Regions from separate parts of the Kitasatospora sp. NPDC086009 genome, predicted to be linked through region 1. Evidence: riboswitches for the same ligand, from Rfam matches in the RefSeq annotation. Region 1 holds a riboswitch; each other region holds the start of a gene.
What was found. A riboswitch is a leader RNA that binds a small molecule or an ion and turns the genes downstream of it on or off. The one in region 1 is predicted to bind cyclic di-AMP.
Positions count from the first base shown of each region.

Region 2: it holds a riboswitch for cyclic di-AMP, as region 1 does, so the genes downstream of both, ACIF6L_RS07820 (NlpC/P60 family protein) here and ACIF6L_RS05575 (M23 family metallopeptidase) in region 1, are expected to answer to the same signal.
Region 3: it holds a riboswitch for cyclic di-AMP, as region 1 does, so the genes downstream of both, ACIF6L_RS10250 (hypothetical protein) here and ACIF6L_RS05575 (M23 family metallopeptidase) in region 1, are expected to answer to the same signal.
Region 4: it holds a riboswitch for cyclic di-AMP, as region 1 does, so the genes downstream of both, ACIF6L_RS25075 (transglycosylase family protein) here and ACIF6L_RS05575 (M23 family metallopeptidase) in region 1, are expected to answer to the same signal.

Region 1 is NZ_JBITSA010000001.1:1,241,022-1,245,578, reverse strand. Features, by position in the region: gene ACIF6L_RS05580 (hypothetical protein) at 7-1,026, shown strand; gene ACIF6L_RS05575 (M23 family metallopeptidase) at 1,098-1,958, opposite strand; cyclic di-AMP (ydaO/yuaA leader) riboswitch at 1,971-2,129, opposite strand; gene ACIF6L_RS05570 (YiaA/YiaB family inner membrane protein) at 2,374-2,664, shown strand; gene ACIF6L_RS05565 (alpha/beta fold hydrolase) at 2,787-3,614, shown strand; gene ACIF6L_RS05560 (TetR/AcrR family transcriptional regulator) at 3,678-4,247, shown strand; gene ACIF6L_RS05555 (SpoIIE family protein phosphatase) at 4,491-4,557, shown strand, end outside.
Region 2 is NZ_JBITSA010000002.1:479,368-483,924, reverse strand. Features, by position in the region: gene ACIF6L_RS07825 (NlpC/P60 family protein) at 1-779, opposite strand, end outside; gene ACIF6L_RS07820 (NlpC/P60 family protein) at 1,005-2,159, opposite strand; cyclic di-AMP (ydaO/yuaA leader) riboswitch at 2,170-2,323, opposite strand; gene ACIF6L_RS07815 (NlpC/P60 family protein) at 2,647-3,690, opposite strand; gene ACIF6L_RS07810 (NYN domain-containing protein) at 3,903-4,557, opposite strand, start outside.
Region 3 is NZ_JBITSA010000003.1:239,844-244,400, forward strand. Features, by position in the region: gene ACIF6L_RS10240 (IclR family transcriptional regulator) at 1-515, shown strand, start outside; gene ACIF6L_RS10245 (hypothetical protein) at 740-1,240, shown strand; gene ACIF6L_RS10250 (hypothetical protein) at 1,307-2,581, opposite strand; cyclic di-AMP (ydaO/yuaA leader) riboswitch at 2,586-2,709, opposite strand; gene ACIF6L_RS10255 (MoaF-related domain-containing protein) at 3,178-3,507, shown strand; gene ACIF6L_RS10260 (alpha/beta hydrolase) at 3,599-4,557, opposite strand, start outside.
Region 4 is NZ_JBITSA010000012.1:7,174-11,730, reverse strand. Features, by position in the region: gene ACIF6L_RS25085 (SDR family NAD(P)-dependent oxidoreductase) at 167-601, opposite strand; gene ACIF6L_RS25080 (cytochrome P450) at 760-2,034, shown strand; cyclic di-AMP (ydaO/yuaA leader) riboswitch at 2,308-2,480, shown strand; gene ACIF6L_RS25075 (transglycosylase family protein) at 2,485-3,411, shown strand; gene eno (phosphopyruvate hydratase) at 3,667-4,557, shown strand, end outside.

The sequences.
Region 1 (4,557 bases):
CGTGACATGGAAGAAGAAGACCTGCGGCTCGCCCCGCGCACCAAAGCCGCCGAACTGCTCGCCTGGGCCCAGGCGCACGGCCACCCGCCGGTGGCCGAGGCGCCGGTGCGGGCGGTGCTGGCGCTGCTGGAGCTGGGTGAGGGCAGGATGCGTGACGGCTGGCCGGAGCTGACCTCGGACGCCGTGGAACAACTGCTGTACGAGCGGCTCTACCTGTACGTCCAGCCCGAGCCGGAGCAGGACCCGCTGGCGTACGGCGCCGCGGTGCGGCTGCTGATCGACCACCAGCGGGCGGCGAAGCGGCTGAACGCCAAGCGGCAGGAGCGGCTGCACGCGGAGGCCGAGTGGCAGGGCGAGGTGGCCGCCGGGCTGCTGCGCCGCGCCGACCTGGTGACCTGGCCCCGGCTGTACACGCTGCTGCTGCGCGCGGACGGGGTGGACCCGGCCGACGGGGCGGCGGTCCGGGCCTGGCTGGAGGCGTTCCGGGAGCTGGCGCCGGAGGACCGGGCGGCCGCCTACGAGCGGCTGGAGGCGACGGGCGCGCTGGACCCGGTGGACGACGGGGGCTGGGACGGCGCCCGGCCGCTCAGCGTCGGGATGGCCACCGACGGTGCCCGGCGGCTGCTGGAGCAGGGGCTGATGCGGCGCAGCTACCGCAACCTGGAGGAGCTCACCGCGCAGGGCCGGCCGATGCCCGACGAGCTGGCCGGGGACTTCGGGGCGTTCGAGGAGGCCGCCGTCGAGGCCGCGCTGGACCTCTTCGGCGAGTGGACGGTGCCGGGGCTGCCGCGGCTGCTGGTGGAGGAGTTCCCGGAGCTGGCCCCGGAGCCGGGCCAGGAGGAGATCGACGCGTACCTGGCGCAGCTGCCCGGGGCACCCGGCGAGGCGGAGGAGGCCGGGGAGTACGGGGACGAGTACGGGCACGAGTACGGGGACGAGGACGGCTACGCGCCCGGGGACGGGCACGTGCACGTGCACGGGTCCGCCGACCGGCCGGACGGGGCCGACGCGGCCGCCGGGGCCTGAGACGCGACGGTGCCCCGGCCGTCGTGACGACGACCGGGGCACCGCGGCGGGCTGTCAGAAGGTGACGCCGGTCAGGGGGTCACGCCGCGCTGCTCGAACCAGCTCTCCGGGTCGACCGGGGCACCGCCGCCGGGGCGCACCTCCAGGTGCAGGTGCGGGCCGGTGACGTTGCCGGTGGCCCCCACCTTGCCGAGCTGCTGGCCGGGGACGACCTTGCCGGAGCCCTTGATGATCGAGGAGAGGTGGCAGTACCAGATCTCGGTGCCGTCGGGCAGCGTCTCGACGATCCGGTAGCCGTACGACCCGGCCCAGCCGGCCGAGGTGATGGTGCCCTGGCCGACCGCGTAGACCGGGGTGCCGGTGTCGGCGGCGAAGTCCAGGCCGGTGTGCAGGTGGGCCCAGTAGGAGGCGCTCTGGCCGTAGTGGGCCGAGAGGTGGTAGTCGCGCACCGGCAGCTCGATGGCGGCGAGCTTGGCCTTCTCGGCCTCCTCGGCGGCCTGCTTGGCCTCCTGCTGCTGGGCCGCGCGCTTGACCTCGGCCTCCTTGGCGGCCTGCAGCCGGGCGCCCTCCTCGGCGGCGGTGCGCTGGCTGTCGGCCTGCTGCTGGATCCGGGCGGCGAGCGCGAGGCCCGGGTCCGCGGCGAGCGCGACCGGGGTCTCGTCCGGGACCTCGACGGCGGGGGCGGCGGCCGGGGTGGCGGAGGCGAAGCCGGTCGCCCCGAGGGTGGCGGCCACGGCGGTGACGCCGAGCAGCGGGGCGGTGCCGCGGGTCTGACGGGGCATCCGGTGCCGGTTGCTGTCGGGGGCCTGCGGCCCGGTCTCGGCGCCGGACCCGCCGAACTCGCCCGGGTGGGCGGGCGGCCAGGGGTGGTCGAGCAGCTGGGTGCCGGCGGGGGAGCCGGGCAGGTGTGCCGGAGAGTGCGACGACGCCACGGAGGCGCGCTCCTTTCCTTCCTTCGCGCCTACCGGGTTAGCTGACGGGTTCGGAGCAGGAAGGTCTCCTACGGCTGGGCCTGGGCCCGGCCGATTCACCCCAAGGAACATGGTTCCCCGGCTCCCTGGCCTGCCCGGAGGCCGGCCGGCGGGATTAGGCGACGGCGCACGGTGCCGTCTGGGTACGGCGTTACGAACCGCGCTGCGTTATCAAACGTTAATCCTAGGAGCCTCTGATTCCAAGCCGTCCGTTCGGGACAGCCGGATACTACCCGGGCGGTACGTGACCTGATGGGCGATTTGGGCGGATCGACGGCAACTGACACCACCGAACGTGAGGGGACGTCAACGAACGGCCCCCCACTTGAGTACTCCTACTCATGTGCGGCACTCCCGGCGCGGCCATCCTGGCGCCATGAACGCACCGATGCAGTCACGCACCACGGCCGCGTACCACCTCCAGGCCGTCCTCTCCTTCGCCCTCTCCGGCGGCGCCCTCGCCGTCGGCATCGCCTATCTGCCGGTCGGCGGCTGGACCCGCGCCTTCCTCGCGGTCGGCCTGCTCTACACCGTCACCTCCGCCTTCACCCTGGCCAAGGTGATCCGGGACCGGCAGGAGACCAACGAGATCGTCACCCGGGTGGACCAGGCGCGGCTGGAGAAGCTGCTCGCCGAGCACGACCCGTTCAAGGTGGAGGGGGTCTGAGCCGCGGTACCGGGGCCGCCCCCGGGGGCCGACCGGTCGAGGGCTTGACGGCTAAGGCTATTAGCCTTAGCTTTATGGCTATCGGTGCAACGCCGACAGCTCCGCGGACCGAGGAGGCCCCCATGCCCGGCACCTTCACCCCCAGCACCCAGTACCTCGACCTCCCCGGCGGCCGGCTGGCCTTCGACGACACCGAGCAGGGCGACGGCGCCCCCCTCGTCCTGCTCCCCGGGATGCTCGACAGCCGTGCCGCGTACCGGCACCTGCGCCCGCTGCTGGTGGCCGCGGGCCACCGGGTGATCACCCTGGACCTGCGCGGCTTCGGCGAGTCCTCGATCGCCTGGGACGACTACACGCCGGCCGCGATCGCCACCGACGTCCTCGCCCTGCTGGACCACCTCGGCATCGACCGCGCCACGCTGGTCGGCAACTCCTACGCCGGTGCGACGGTGGTCAAGGTGGCCGGGGACGCGCCGGAGCGGGTCGCCGGGATCGTCCTGGTGGACGCCTTCGTCGAGAACCCGCCGCCGAACGCGCTGCAGCGCGCGATGTTCGGCGTGATGGGCGTCCTGCTGGTGCACTCGCCCGCGTTCTGGGGCCTCTACCACCGCAAGATGGCGTACCCCGGTCCCAAGCCGGCCGACTTCGACGCCTACGTGGACGGACTGGTCGCCGCGATGCGCACGCCGGGCCGCAAGCAGGCCACCCGGGGCTACGTGCGCGGGGACTCCGCGCCGAACGGCTGGACCGCCGCCGTGAGCTGCCCGGCGCTGGTCCTGATGGGCACCAAGGACCCCGACTTCCCCGACCCCGAGCTGGTCGCCGACCGGCAGGCCGCCGCGCTGAACGGCCGCAAGGTGATGGTCGAGGGCTCCGGGCACTACCCGATGGCCGACCGGCCGCAGGCCACCGCCGACGCCCTGCTGCCCTTCCTCGCCGAGCTGGCCTGAGCCCGCCCTTCCGCGCCGCGCCGGCCCGAGCCCGCCCGCTACCTCGCCCACGGAGACCGCACCATGCCCCGAGTCGGACTGACCCCCGAGCAGGTCGTCGACCACGCCCTCGCCCTCATCGACGAACAGGGCCCCGAGGCCCTCACCCTGGCCGCCGTCGCCGGACGGGCCCAGGTGGCCACCCCCTCGCTGTACAAGCACGTCAGCGGCGGACTCGCCGAGCTGCGCCGGCTGATCGCCGTCCGGGTCACCGAGGAACTCGCCGACCGGCTCGCCGAGGCCGCCCTCGGCCGCGGCGGGGACGACGCCGTCGCCGCCGTCCTGCGGGCCTACCACGGCTACGCCACCGAGTACCCGCACCGGTACACCGCGCTGCCGCAGGCCCCGCAGCCGGACGACGACCTGACCAGGGCGGGCGGCCGGCTGGTCGGGGTGATCCTCGCGGTGCTCCGCGGCTACGGGCTGGAGGGCTCCGAGGCCGTCCACGCCGCCCGGACCGTCCGCTCGGTCGCCCACGGCTTCGCCTCGCTGTCGATCGGCGGCGGGTTCCAGCTCGCCGAGAACCTCTCCGACACCCAGGACCGCCTGATCACCCTCCTCACCGGCGGCCTCCGGAACTGGCCCGGGGCCTGAGCCCCGCCCCCACCGCGCGCCCGGGCTCCGTGAGTTCCCCCGGCCGGGCGCCGCACCCGGCGCACCCCGCGCGGCGGGCCGGCCGGACCACGGCGGACCACCCGGTCGGAGCGGCCGGGCAGGGCACCACCGGCGTCCGCTCCCCGGCACCGGTGCGCCGTCCGGGTCACCCTTCACCGGCATCGGAAATGAGGTATGAAGAATTGGGTGCCCGACAAGGCGACGGAAAGGCCGGGAAATCCCATGGACCTGACCTCACCGTGGCTTCCCCCCTCCGAGGACGAGAGCCGGGCCCCGCGCAGCAGCCCCA
Region 2 (4,557 bases), on a different contig from region 1:
GATCCGTACACATAGGGCGAACCGATCATCCGCACGGCGGCGGCCAGCGCGGCCGCGCCGCGTTCGGAGGCGGGCGGGGCCGTGCCCAGGTCGAGGCGGTCGGTGCCGCGGGTGGCCCGCTGCTCGGCCTCGCGGGCGTCCTGGGCCACCATCCGGGCCCGCTCGCCCGCCCCCAGGCTGTTGAGCAGCCGCTGCGCCTTGGCCAGCCGCTGCTGGATCTGCTGCTTGCTCTCGGCCAGGGCCCGGCGGGTCTCCTCCAGCTCGGAGAGCTTCATCGAGGCCTCCGACCGGCGCTGGTCGAGCCGGCGCTGACGGGCCACCACCTCGTGCAGCGTCTCGTTCTGCCGCTCGGCGGCCTGGTCCAGGCTGCGGGCCTTGGAGAGGTAGCCCTCCGGGTCGGTGGAGAGCATCAGCTGGACGGTCTGCGCCATCCCGCCGCCCCGGTACTCGGCGCCGGCCACGGTGGCGAGGTCGCCGCGGAGCTCGTTGAGCTCGCCCTGGGCGACGGCGACCTGCTGCTGGAGCGTGCCGGTCTCGTGCTGGAGGCGCTGCTGGACGTCCAGTGCGGCGTTGTACTTCTCCGAGGCCTGCTCGGCCTCGTCGTACAGCTGTTCCACCTGCGCCTTGACGTCCTTGCGGTTCGACGGCCCGTCCGGCGTGCCCGGGGCGGCCTGGGCGGCACCCCCCGTGGCCACCCCCAGCGCGGTGGTGGCCGCGGCGGTCAGCACCAGCGCACGGGCGAACGCGCCCGGCAGGGGGGAACGGCGGTGCACGGCCATACGACGGTAACTCCGATCCTGCGACCCGGCCCCGCCGCCGCACCGGTGCGGGCGGCTGTCGAGCGGGAGTCCGGTGGCAGACGTTAGCGAGTCCGGGCGAGCGAGTCCAAACCCCTCCCAACCCGAATATTTGACCCGCAATCGGACATCAGCACGGTCCAGCACGAAAGCCGCAGGCCCGGCCTCCCACGAGGGGAGACCGGGCCTGCGGGAGCAGACGTCGGATCAGACGCGCACGATGGCCGAGATCGGCAGCATGCTGGCGGTCTCGTACCGGACGTTCGCGCCGGGCTTCGGCGCGTGGATGACCTGGCCGCCGCCGACGTAGAGCGCGACGTGGCTGCGGTCCGCACGGTAGATGATCAGGTCGCCGGGCTGGGCGTTGGCGATATTGGTGCCCACGTTGGTACCGGCGGTGGCCTGGGACTGCGAGGTGCGCGGCAGCGACACGTCCGCCTGGGCGTAGGCCCAGCTGGTCAGGCCGGAGCAGTCGAAGGAGCTCGGACCGGCCGCGCCGTAGACGTACGGGGCGCCCAGCTTGCTCTCCGCGGCGGCGATCGCGGCGGCGGCGCGCGAGCCGTTGGCGGCGGGCGCGGACGGCGCGGCGGCCGCGGCGGCGGGCTTGGCGGCCGGCGACGACGGGGCGGGCAGCTGGTCGCGGGTGTTGTCGCGGGAGGCGCGGTCGGCGTCCGCCTTGGCCTTGGCCTCGGCCTTGGCGGCGTCCGCCTTGGCCTTCGCCTCGGCGGCGGCCTTCTCCTCGGCCGCGCGCATCGCCTGGCGCTCCTGCTCGGACAGCGAGTTGTACAGGTCCTGGGCCTTGGCCAGCTTGCCCTGGACCTCCTCCTTGGAGGCCTTCAGCTGCTGGGTGGTGGCTTCGAGCTCGCCGAGCTTGCCCTGGGCCTCGTTGCGGTCCTGGTCGAGCCTGCGCTGCTGCTCCTGGAGGTCCTTCAGCGCACCGGACTGCGTGCTGCCGGCCTGGTTGATGGCGCCGGCCTGGCTGAGGAAGCTGTCCGGGCTGGACGAGAGCATCAGCTGCACGGTCGGCGATATGCCGCCGTTGCGGTACTGCTCGCCGGCGATCTCGGCGAGACCGCCCTGGGCCTCGGTCACCGCGGCCTGCTGACGGGCCACCTTGTCCTGCAGCTCACCGACCTGCTTCTGCAGCTCCTGCTGCTTGGCCTGGGCACCGTTGAGCTTCTCGGTGGCCTGCTCGGCCTGCTCGTTGAGCTGGTCGATCTGCTCCTTGACCTGATCCTTGGTCGGCGTCGGGTCGGCGTGGGCGCCGGACTGCGCGGAGAGCGCGACCGCCGCGGCGGCGACACCGGTCAGAATCGAGACCCGGGCGCGGCCGGCGGGCTTGGGACGACGATGGGACGCCACGAAGGCGGACTCCTTCTTCCTACGTCCGCCTACCGGGTGAGCTGACGGGTTCGGGCCGGAAGCGTGCCCTACGACGCCTCACCGACCGCACGACGGTCGACCTGGCGCCGATTCACCCCGGAGGAACATGGTTCCCCGGCTCCGTTCCACAGCGCCCCCGACTACTGGACTCCCCGACGGGCAGATGCTCTGCCCCGCTGCTTCACGAACTCGGCGGTAAACCTCCGCCGCCACCCCTGCTGGGTGATCGACTGTGCGGTGGTTCGAGGCACGACCCTAGTAACAGAACCGTGATCCGTTCAAATCCTTGTCAGAAAAATGCCGGAAGAATATCCAAGTTCATTTGTGAATATGACCGGGTGTGATCACGCGCCCACATGGAGCTGATCGTTTGTCATGATGCGGCCGCAGACACCGACGCCACCCCCGGTTCCGGGGGTGGCGCGGATCACAGGGCCGGATCCCGGCCCGTGGGCATGTCGGTCCGTCAGACCCGGCGGATCGCGTTGATCGGCATCGCGTCGGCCTTCATCACCTTCACCACGTCACCGGTGTGCGGCGCGTGGACCACCATCCCGTTGCCGATGTACATCCCGACGTGGCTGCGGTCCGGGCGGTAGATGATGAGGTCGCCCGGCTGGGCGTCGGCCAGCGAGGCCACCTTCGAGCCGTAGTTGGCCTGCGCCTGCGAGGTGCGCGGCAGCGAGACGCCGGCCTTCGCGTACGACCAGACCATCAGACCGGAGCAGTCGAAGGAGTTCGGGCCGACCGCGCTCCAGACGTACGGCGAACCCTGCTTGCTCATCGCGTTGGCGACGGCCTGCCCGGCGAAGCCGCTGCCCTGCGGGAGGCTGCTCAGGTCGGTGCGCTCGCTGCCGCGCGAGGCCCGGTCGGCCTGCTGCTGGGCGGCCTTCAGCGCGGCCCGGTCGGCGGCGCTGAGCGAGTTCAGCAGGTCCTGGGCTTCCTTGAGCTTCTTGTTGACCTCGGCCTTGGACTGGTTCAGGTCCTTGGTCGTGCTGTCCAGCGAGGCGAGGACGGCGGCCGCCTCGGCCTTCTGCTGGTCCAGCCGGCGCTGCTGGTCCTGCAGGCCCTTGAGCGCCTCGGTCTGGCTGGAGCTGGCCTGCTGGACGCTGGCGGCCTTGTCCAGGTAGCCGGACGGGTCGGAGGCGAGCATCAGCTGGACGGACGGGTCGATGCCGCCGGTCCGGTACTGCTCGGCCGCGACCTCGGCCAGCCCGCCCTGAAGCTGGGTCATCTGGTCCTGGCCGCGAGCCACCTGGTCCTGGAGCTGGTCCGCCTGCTTGCGCAGCTGGTCCGCCCGCTCCTTGGCACCGTTGAACTTCTCGGTGGCCTGCTCGGCCTCCTCCTGCAGCTGGTCGACCTGCGCCTTCACGTCCTCCTTCTTGGGGGACGGGCTGGGCGCGGCGTGGGCGCTGACCTGGGCCGAGAGGGCGACCGCGGTCGCAGCGGCAGCGGTCAGCACGGTGACCCGTGCACGGCTCGACTGCTTGGGACGGCGGTGGGTGGCCAAGTGACCGGCTCCTTCTTCCAACGGACTCACCCGAACGAGTGAGAATCCGGAAAATAGGTTTGACGCCAGACCCTAGTGAAGATCCACGCTTTGCGCCACTCCCCCGATGGCGTGAACTCCCGCCCCCCGCCATGACTTCACGGGATCCACACATCCCCGCAAACCGGGCGCTGACCAGGCGTCATCCCCTGCCGGCCGACCCCCGGCCGAGGTCAGGGCCGGGCCAGTCGGTTCAGCAGCAGCACCGAGGCTACAGGGCGCGCGCCCGCCTTCCGCACGCCCTCCGCGACCTCCCGGTCGGTGGAGACCACCACCACCGGCCGGCCCTGCGGCTCGGCCCGCACCAGGCGGCGGATCAGTTCGTCGGCGGTCTCCCCGGTCCGGCTGAACCGCACCCGGACCCCGCGCGGCGGCGCCAGGATCACCGGCACGTCGAGGTCCTGGCCGTCGAACACGCAGGTCACCTCCGCCTGCGTGCGCTGGGCCAGCATCGCCAGCCCGCCCAGCAGCCGGATCCGCTGCTGCTCCAGCGGGAGCGCCGGGTAGCCGGTCTTGGTCACGTTGTAGCCGTCCACCACCAGGTGGACCTGCGGGATCGCCAGCAGCTGGTCCAGCAGCGCCGGGTCGTCCTCGGCCAGCCCGCGCCGCGCCACGTCGTGCGGCGAGGCCGAACCCGGCACCACCGCCTCGACCAGATCGGCCGGGCGGATCTGGGAGACCGGCAGGGCCAGCTCCCGCTGGAGCCCCTGCGCCGACTGCAGCACGGTGTCCAGCAGCAGCCGCAGCCGCATGTCCTCGACGCTGCGCCCCTCGCGGGCCGAACGGCGGCCCTGCTCGGCGGCGTTCTCCAGCTCGGAGATCCGGTGC
Region 3 (4,557 bases), on a different contig from region 1:
GCAGCTGGGCCCGCCCCTACCTGGCCGAACTGATGGAGGCCACCGGCGAGACGGCGAACCTGGCCGTGCTGGAGGGCGGCGAGGTGGTGTACGTCGGACAGGTGCAGTCGCGGCGCTCGATGCGGATGTTCACCGAGGTCGGCCGCCGGGTGCAGCCGCACTGCACGGGCGTCGGCAAGGCGCTGCTGGCCCAGCTGCCCGAGGAGGAGGCGCGGGCCGTGCTCGGCCCGAACCCGCTGCCGGCGCACACCTCCTACACCGTGACCGACCCGCAGGAGCTGCTGGTCCAGTTGGCGCAGGCGCGTGAGCGCGGCTACGTGGTGGACGACCAGGAGCAGGAGATCGGGGTGCGCTGCATCGCGCTCGCGGTACCCGGCGCGCCGACGCCGACGGCGCTCTCCGTCTCCGGCCCGGAGGCCCGGATCCGGGCGCTGGAGGAGCAGGCCGGCGCGGCCTCGCTCGTCCCCGTGATGCACCAGATCGCGGCCCGGCTGGGGCAGGTCCTCGCCCCCTGACGCGGCGTCATCACCACCGCCCCGCAAGGGACACCGGCGCGGCTCGCCCGGAGTTCGCCCGTTCGGGCGGCCCGAGGGCGGGTCGGACCTGCCTGGGAGTACCGATCGCTCACGCTGAGTCCGTGCGCGCCCCGCGACGGTGCGGGGCGCCGGAAGACAAGGGCAGGGTGAGCGCGATGTCGCGTAGTACGTCCGTACGGGGAATTCTGGGCAGGTCACTGACGGTGGGATGCGCCCTGGTGGCGATGGTCGGCGGGACCGCCCTGGCGTGTCCGACCGACGAGCCCGCACCGAGCGCCGAACCGGCGGTCGCGGCGGCGAAGCCGTCCGACTCCGACCTGGAGGTGATCCGGCTGGACCCGGACCCCGTCGCGCCCGGCGGTACCACGACGCTGCACGCCTTCATCGCCAACGACGGGCCGGACCGGACCGCCTCCGCGTTCACCGTGGTGATCACCCTGCCGGAGGGCGTGACGGCCGAGGCCCCGTTCTTCCCGGACAACTGCTACGAGTTCCAGAACGGCCACCGGGTGCGCTGCACCTTCCCGGCCGGGCTGAAGCGGTACCGGACCGCGACCGCACTGATCCCGCTCCGGGTGGCCTCCACCGTCCCCCTCGGCGATCTGGACGGCGGCTACGTGGCGGTGCGCAGCGACGACGACCGGAACGAGGCGAACAACCGCCAGCCGTTCACGGTCCACGTCGTGGAGAGCACCCGCGGCTGAGCGGGGCCACCGGAGCCGCGTGGGGGTCGCCCGGATCCCGTCCAGGCGGCCCCCGCGCGTGGCTTCCTAGCGGTAGACCCGGACGTAGTCCGCGGCGAAGGTGATCGGGGCCGTGCCCTGCGGCGCGGCGTGGTACTGCCCTGCACTCAGGGACAGGTTGAGGATCAGGTACGCGGACCAGTTGGCGCCGACGCCCTTGCCGTCCGAGAACACCTTCGTACCGTTGACGTACCAGTCGACCGAGGTGGCGCCGTAGTGGGTGCCGATGGTGACCCAGCCGTCCTTCGCGATCGCCTTGGCGTCGGTGTAGTACAGGTGGCCCGGGTTGACGTGGTTGGTCAGCTCCAGCAGGTTCGGGTTGTCGGGGTGGTACTCGAAGGAGTCGATCTCCCCGTTGCCGTTCTTCCAGGTCCACAGGGCCGGCCAGGCGCCCGTGCCGGCCGGGAGCTTGACCCGGGTCTCGGCGTAGTCGCCGGTCTTCACCTGGAAACCCTCGCTGGAGTACTCGGTGGTGAGCAGCCCGGTGTCCCAGGACTTCTTGCCGTTCTCCAGCGTGTTGGCGCCCGGCTTGGCGGTGAACGTGGCGACGCCGCCGGCCACCGAGACGTTGTTCTTGTTCAGCCAGTCGAGCTTGTTGTCGTCCGGGTTGTGGTTGCCGTAGTGGTAGGCGCTGCTCTTGTCACCCGTCCAGCGCGAGCCGTAGGCGATCGGGCCGTTGAACTCGTCCGACCAGGTCAGCGACTTCCCGGCGACCGGGGCGCCGGTCGCCGGCGCGGTGGGGGCCGGGGCGGTGGGCGACGGCGTGGCGGTCGCGGTGGGTGACGGCGTCGGGGTGGGCTTGGGGGTGGCGGTCGGGCTCGGGGCGGGGGCGACGGTCGCGTCGGAGACCGCGAGCTGGCGCGAGGGCAGGTTGTGCCAGGTACCGCCGAGGTCCTGCCAGAAGCCGAACTGGGTGTACGTCCCGGCGGGCAGGGTGCGGGCACCGGTGGTGATCGACAGGCCGCTGGGGCAGATCTGCGCGTTGGAGACGTTGCCGGGGAAGTCGAGGTTGCGCCCGGCCGCGTCGCGGACGCCGACGCCGACGGTCTTGGCCGTGAAGCAGGACGAGGAGTGGACGGTCAGCGCGGCCGTGGTGGCCTTGCCCGCGACCATGGTGGCCGGGGCGAGCCTGTCCTGGGTGACGGTCGGCGCGGTGGCCGCCTGGGCGCCGGTGAGCGCCGGGACGCCGAGCAGGCCGGCGCCGCTGATGGCGAGCGCTCCGGTGGCGGCGAAGGCGGCCTTGCGGCCTCGGTGGGAGGGGCGGGCGTGGCGCGGGGTCGCGCGCCGGGCAGGCTTCTGCATGGCGGAGTCCTCTGTAGACGCCTGCGAGGTGAGCTGTCGGGTTCGGGCTGAGGTTGCCCGGCCGCCTGTGGGAGCGGCTTCACCCCTAGCCTCGGTCCGCACGCGCGAGCGCGTGGGCCGGGCACTGACCTGGGTCCCCCGCTCCCGTCCGCTGCGGTGCTCGACTGCCGACCGGCGGGTGGACAGGACTCGGCGTCCCGACGGCGGGGTCCGCGAAGACGGACTCGTGCAGGCTAGGCAGGCCGCTCGAATGTCGACAAGCCGACGGGGGGTGTTGTCGCGCAGCTCACAGTGCGAGCCGTCCGGAGTGGATCAAGTCACCGGGGAAGTTGATCAGTTGGAGACGGGGCGGGGCGTGGGGCGAGCGTGGGGGCGGGCGTGGGGCGGGCGCGGGGCGGCCGACGGGGTCGGCGGCGGGCCGGCGAGCGGGTGGCGGAGGTCCGGCCGGGGTGGGCGCGGCGCCGGGGTGGGCGCGGCGCCGGCCCGGTGTCCGCTCCGGGGCCGGGTGCCCGCATGTCCGCCGCGAAGGTCGGCCGGTCGGATAGGTTGGGAGTCCAGCCGTACCGCACAGACGAGAGACGAGGACCCGCTCCGCCATGACCGCGCCCCTGCCCGCCTTCGCCGGCCGTACCTACCTCTTCCAGGTCGACAACGGCGCGGCCTTCCGCAACGCCTACTCGCCCGACGGCAAGCGGCTGCGCTGGGAGGGCCTCGGCGAGTCGGCGGGCCAGTGGGAGGACGTCGCGCTGCACATCGCCGAGATCGGGCCGGAGCTGTACTTCGTCAGCTGGACCGAGCAGAGCGGCATCACCGTCAGCCACGTGATGGACCTCGGCAGGCTGACGGTGCGCGCGTTCTGGACGTACGAGGGCGAGGGCGGCCGGGTCGGCGAGCTGCACACCGGGACGCTGGAGCCGGTGGCCTGAGACCGGTCCGGGGCGCCAGTGTCCTGGCGTCCTGGTGACCGGGCGCGCTGGTATCCGGGCGTTCTGGCCGGGCGGGCGGGCCCGGCGGTGGTCAGACCGTGTGGCTCGGCACCTTGAGGTGCTGGGAGAGCCACTCCAGCGAGGACGGCAGCAGCCTGCTCCAGGTCTCGAAGTTGTGGCCGCCGGTCTTCATCATGCTGTAGGAGACCTTCATGGGCGCGTGCGCGGCGGCCACGAAGGCCTCGGTGTCCCGGCGGTAGTCGCCGTCGCCCTCCCTGGTCCCGGCCAGCAGGACGGACACCCCGGGCTGCGGCAGGTTCTTCAGCCGCCACATCAGGTCCGCCTCGTTGCGACGCTGCTGGCTGCCCCGGAAGAGGTCGCCGGTGGTCGGGTCGTCGGCGGCCTGGTAGTAGCCGGAGAGCGAGACGGCGGTCGGGAAGACCTCCGGGTGCCGCATGGCGAGCTTGAGGGCGCAGTAGCCGCCGGTCGAGTTGCCCATGAAGCCCCAGGCCTGCGGATCCGAGGAGACCCGGTAGGTCGCCTGGATCGCGGCCGGGACGTCCTTGGTGAAGTACGTCTCCGACTGCGCGCCGCCCGGGATGTCCTCGCACTCGGTGTCCTGCGGGAGGGCGGGCGAGGGGCGCATCAGCACCATCACGGTCGGCTGCATCCGACCCTCCTGGAGCAGCTTGAGCGCCGCGCCCGGGTAGTTCAGCCGGGTCACCAGGTTCTTGGCGATCCCGGGGAAGCCGGTGCTCACGATCACCGCCGGGAACTGCTTCTGCGCGTACTCCGGCTGGAAGTACTGCGGCGGCAGGTAGACGTACCCGTCGGTGGAGAGCCGGGTGCCGGCGCCGTCGATCCGGACCTCGCGGATCTCGCCGGACTGCTTGGGGTCGCGACCGAGCGCCCCGCCGCCCTGAACCGACGCGTGCCCGATGGTCTCCACCTGGAGGCGCCCGGAGGCGTCCGCCTTGTTCTGGATGACGACCGGGCCGTTGTCGCCGGTGCCGAGCAGATCGTCCCAGCTGCTGTAGAAGGCGAAGTAGT
Region 4 (4,557 bases), on a different contig from region 1:
ACCGCGACCGCCGCCCGGGCACGCCCGGGCCGAGGCCCGCGCCCGGGCACGCCCGCACCGCGACCGCCGCCCGGGCACGCCCGGGCCGAGACCCGCGCCCGGGCACGCCCGCACCGCGACCGCCGCCCGGGCACGCCGCCCGCACCGCGAACCGCCGCGCCCCCCGTCAGACCGCCGCCACGTCCTCCACCGCCCGGCGCTGCACCGGGACCACCTCGTCGACGACCTCGGCGATCGCCTCGCCGACCAGGGCGAGCAGTTCGGCCAGTCGCTCCAGGTCGAGGTGGTCCGGCAGCTCGGCGAGGGAGAGGACGCGCTCGCCGCCCGGCCCGGCGACGCAGAACAGGTCGATCGGGCCGAGGTGCTTCTCGGTGGTGTCGACCAGGGCGGCGATGTCGCTCGGGCGGCGGATGTCGCCGCAGACGCCGACGACCGGGCAGCCCGGCCGGTCGAGTTCGGTGGCGAGGTCCTCGGCGATGCCGACCTGCTGGTCGGCGATGAGGACGCCGGAGGCGCCCGCGGCGGTGAACCGGCGGGCGAGGCCGGCTCCCGACCCGCCGGCGAGTACGGCGATGACCACGACTGCCCCGGTGACCCGCATGGTGCGCTCCTCCCTGTGGGCGGCTCCGCACCGGCGCCCACGCATTTTGCTTGCGGAGGATCGTAGGCAGGTCCTGACCCTCCGCAACAGGGATTACCCCTCAGGTGACCAGGCTCACGCCTGCCACGCCGGGGTTCCCCACCGGATACGGTCGACACATGCCAGTTCAGCCCGATTCAGCCCGCCCGCCGCTCTTCACCTGGGAGTTCGCCGCCGACCCGTACCCGGCGTACGCGTGGCTGCGGGAGCACGAACCGGTGCACCGCACCACCCTGCCGAGCGGGGTCGAGGCCTGGCTGGTGACCAGGTACGCGGACGCCCGGCAGGCGCTCGCCGACAGCCGGCTCTCGAAGAACCTGGCCCACCACAGCGGGCACGCCCACCGCAGCGGCCGGGTCGGCATCCCCGGCGAGCGCCAGGCCAATCTGATGACCCACCTGCTGAACATCGACCCGCCGGACCACACCCGGCTGCGCCGGCTGGTCTCGAAGGCGTTCACGCCGCGCCGGGTGGCGGAGTTCGAGCCCCGGGTGCAGCAGCTCACCGACCGGCTGATCGACGGCTTCGCGGAGCGCGGCTCGGCGGACCTGATCCACGAGTTCGCCTTCCCGCTGCCGATCTACGCGATCTGCGACCTGCTCGGCGTGCCGGCCGAGGACCAGGACGACTTCCGGGACTGGGCGGGCATGATGATCCGCCATGGCAGCGGGCAGCGCGGCGGGGTGGGACGCGCCGTCAAGCGGATGCGCGCCTACCTGGCGGAGCTGATCCACCGCAAGCGGGCCGATCCCGGCGACGACCTCATCTCGGGGCTGATCCGGGCCAGCGACCACGGTGAGCACCTGACCGAGAACGAGGCCGCGGCGATGGCCTTCATCCTCCTCTTCGCCGGGTTCGAGACGACCGTGAACCTGATCGGCAACGGCACCTACGCCCTGCTGCGCAACCCCGGGCAGCGGGCGCTGCTCCAGGACTCGATCGCCCGCGGCGAGACCGCGCTGCTGGAGACCGGTATCGAGGAACTCCTGCGCTACGACGGGCCGGTGGAGCTCGCCACCTGGCGGTTCGCGACCAGCCCGCTGACCATCGGCGGCGTGGACATCCCGGTCGGCGATCCGGTGCTGGTGGTGCTCGCGGCGGCGGACCGGGACCCGGCGCGGTTCGCCGACGAGAACACCCTCGACCTGGCCCGGACGGACAACCCGCACCTCGGCTTCGGGCACGGCATCCACTACTGCATCGGTGCGCCGCTGGCCCGGTTGGAGGGGCGCGCGGCGCTCACCACCCTGCTCACCCGGTTGCCCGATCTGCGACTCGCCGCCAGCCCGGAGGAGCTCCGCTGGCGCGGTGGCCTGATCATGCGTGGACTGCGCGATCTCCCGGTGGAATTCACCCCCGAGAAGCCCTCCGCTGCACCGGTGGACGGGCTCTGAGCAAATCCGTCCGGCGCCCACGGTGGTGTCTCGATCTCGTCGCGCCGAGACCTCGACACGCTGACGGGATGTCGCCGACACGCCCTGGCAGCGGGTATGAATCAGCATCAAACCGGACATAGCTCTGTCGTTGGTAGGCGATCGGCCACGCGCCGTAATTTATGTGTGATACCTGCGATATGAGCTTGTTATTGATGTGAGGATCTGTCTACCCTCCCTGGAGTTCGCAGCTGCGGACCTCGTGCGCGGAACGCCGAATCCTGCCCGCCGCGTTACGGGAAACCGACCAGAACCCTTGGGCAGGGGCGGGGGAACCAGGTTTGTTGCCGTCCCCCACGGCTTGGGGTGAAGCCGCCCACGCGGGCAGAAGGCGTCCGCGTCGTGCGGCCGGGCCACCTCCCGGTCCGAACCCGACAGCTCACCTCGCAGGCGTGCGGAGAGGACTTCCCCATGCTCTTCGTCGGAACCGGCCGTCACCGTCGTCGCACCCAGACCGAGAAGGCCATCGCCGTTGCCGGCGTGGCCGGCGTCGGACTCGCCCTGCCGCTCCTCACCGCCACCGGCGCCTCGGCCGCCCCGGCCTCGACCTGGGACGCGGTCGCCCAGTGCGAGAGCGGCGGCAACTGGGGCATCAACACCGGCAACGGCTTCTACGGCGGCCTCCAGTTCACCTCCAGCACCTGGAAGGCGTTCGGCGGCACCTCGTACGCGCCGCAGGCCCACCAGGCCAGCCGGGCGCAGCAGATCTCGGTCGCCGAGAAGGTCCTCGCCTCGCAGGGGCCGGGCGCCTGGCCGGTCTGCTCCCAGAAGGCGGGCCTGGCCAAGGGCGGGGCGGCGGCCTCGGTCGACACCTCCTCGGACGCCGAGCCGACGGCCGCCGCCAAGCCGGCCCAGTCGAAGCCCGCGCAGAAGCCGGCGCAGAAGCCCGCCCAGAAGCCGGCCCAGCAGCAGGCCCCGAAGCCCGCCGCCCAGCAGCCCGCCCAGCAGGACGGCCGGGCTCCGGGCTTCGCCGGCCAGCCGGGCTGGGACGCCGACGCGAAGGTCTTCTGGTACCAGAGCGACGGCGCCTGGTACTGGACCAGCCACCAGAGCGTCTACCAGCAGTACGCCGGTCAGCAGGCCACCCAGCAGACGAGCGGGTACGCGGGCCAGGACAGCCGCCCCGCCGCCGCCCACGGCGCCCCGGCCGCGGCCGCTCCCGCCGCCCAGCAGCGCACCGGGCACGGCTACACCGTCCAGTCCGGTGACACCCTGTCGACGATCGCCGCCGCCCAGGGCGTCGAGGGCGGCTGGCAGACGCTGTACGACGGCAACCGCGGCACCGTCGGCACCGACCCCAACCTGATCCTCCCGGGCCAGCAGCTCGACCTCGGCTGACCGCCCGTGTGGTGACTCCCCTTGCGGTGACGCCACGAAGGGGGCCGGTTCGGCCCCCTTCGTCCGCATCCGGCCGCATTTCGTGGGACAACCAGGTGAACTACCGGTGGGTAGCCCGGCCACACGCTGAGACGGGACCGAGGCCGACGTGGTCCCGGGAGCCCGTGCGGTTAGGCTCTGGTCGTAACGACTCCGCAACCATCCGGCCGACAGCACCCATCGTCAGCCGAACCTGCTTCCGCTAGGAGATGCCTCGTGCCGTCCATCGATGTCGTCGTAGCCCGTGAGATTCTCGACTCGCGTGGCAACCCCACGGTCGAGGTCGAGGTCGGCCTCGACGACGGCAGCACCGGCCGTGCCGCTGTCCCGTCGGGTGCCTCCACCGGTGCCTTCGAGGCGCTGGAGCTTCGCGACGGTGACAAGAACCGCTACTTCGGCAAGGGCGTGGAGAAGGCCGTCCTGGCCGTCATCGAGCAGATCGGCCCCGAGCTGGTCGGCTACGACGCCACCGAGCAGCGCCTGATCGACCAGGCCATGCTCGACCTGGACGCCACGCCGGACAAGTCCTCGCTCGGCGCCAACGCGATCCTGGGCGTCTCGCTCGCCGTGGCGCACGCCGCCTCCGAGGCCAGCGACCTGCCGCTGTTCCGCTACCTGGGCGGCCCGAACGCCCACGTCCTGCCCGTCCCGATGATGAACATCCTCAACGGTGGCTCGCACGCGGACTCCAACGTCGACATCCAGGAGTTCATGATCGCTCCGATCGGCGCGGAGTCCTTCTCCGAGGCCGTCCGCTGGGGCGTCGAGGTCTACCACACCCTCAAGGGCGTGCTGAAGGAGCGCGGCCTGTCCACCGGCCTCGGCGACGAGGGCGGCTTCGCGCCGAACCTGGACAGCAACCGCGAGGCCCTGGACCTCATCACCGAGGCCATCCAGAAGGCCGGTTACGTGCCCGGCCGGGACATCGCGCTCGCCCTGGACGTCGCCGCCTCCGAGTTCTACCAGGACGGTGCCTACCAGTTCGAGGGCAAGGCGCTCTCCGCCGCCGAGCTCATCGAGTACTACGCCGAGCTCGTCGCCGCGTACCCGCTGGTCTCCATCGAGGACCCGCTGGACGAGTCGGACTGGGACGGCTGGAAGGCCATG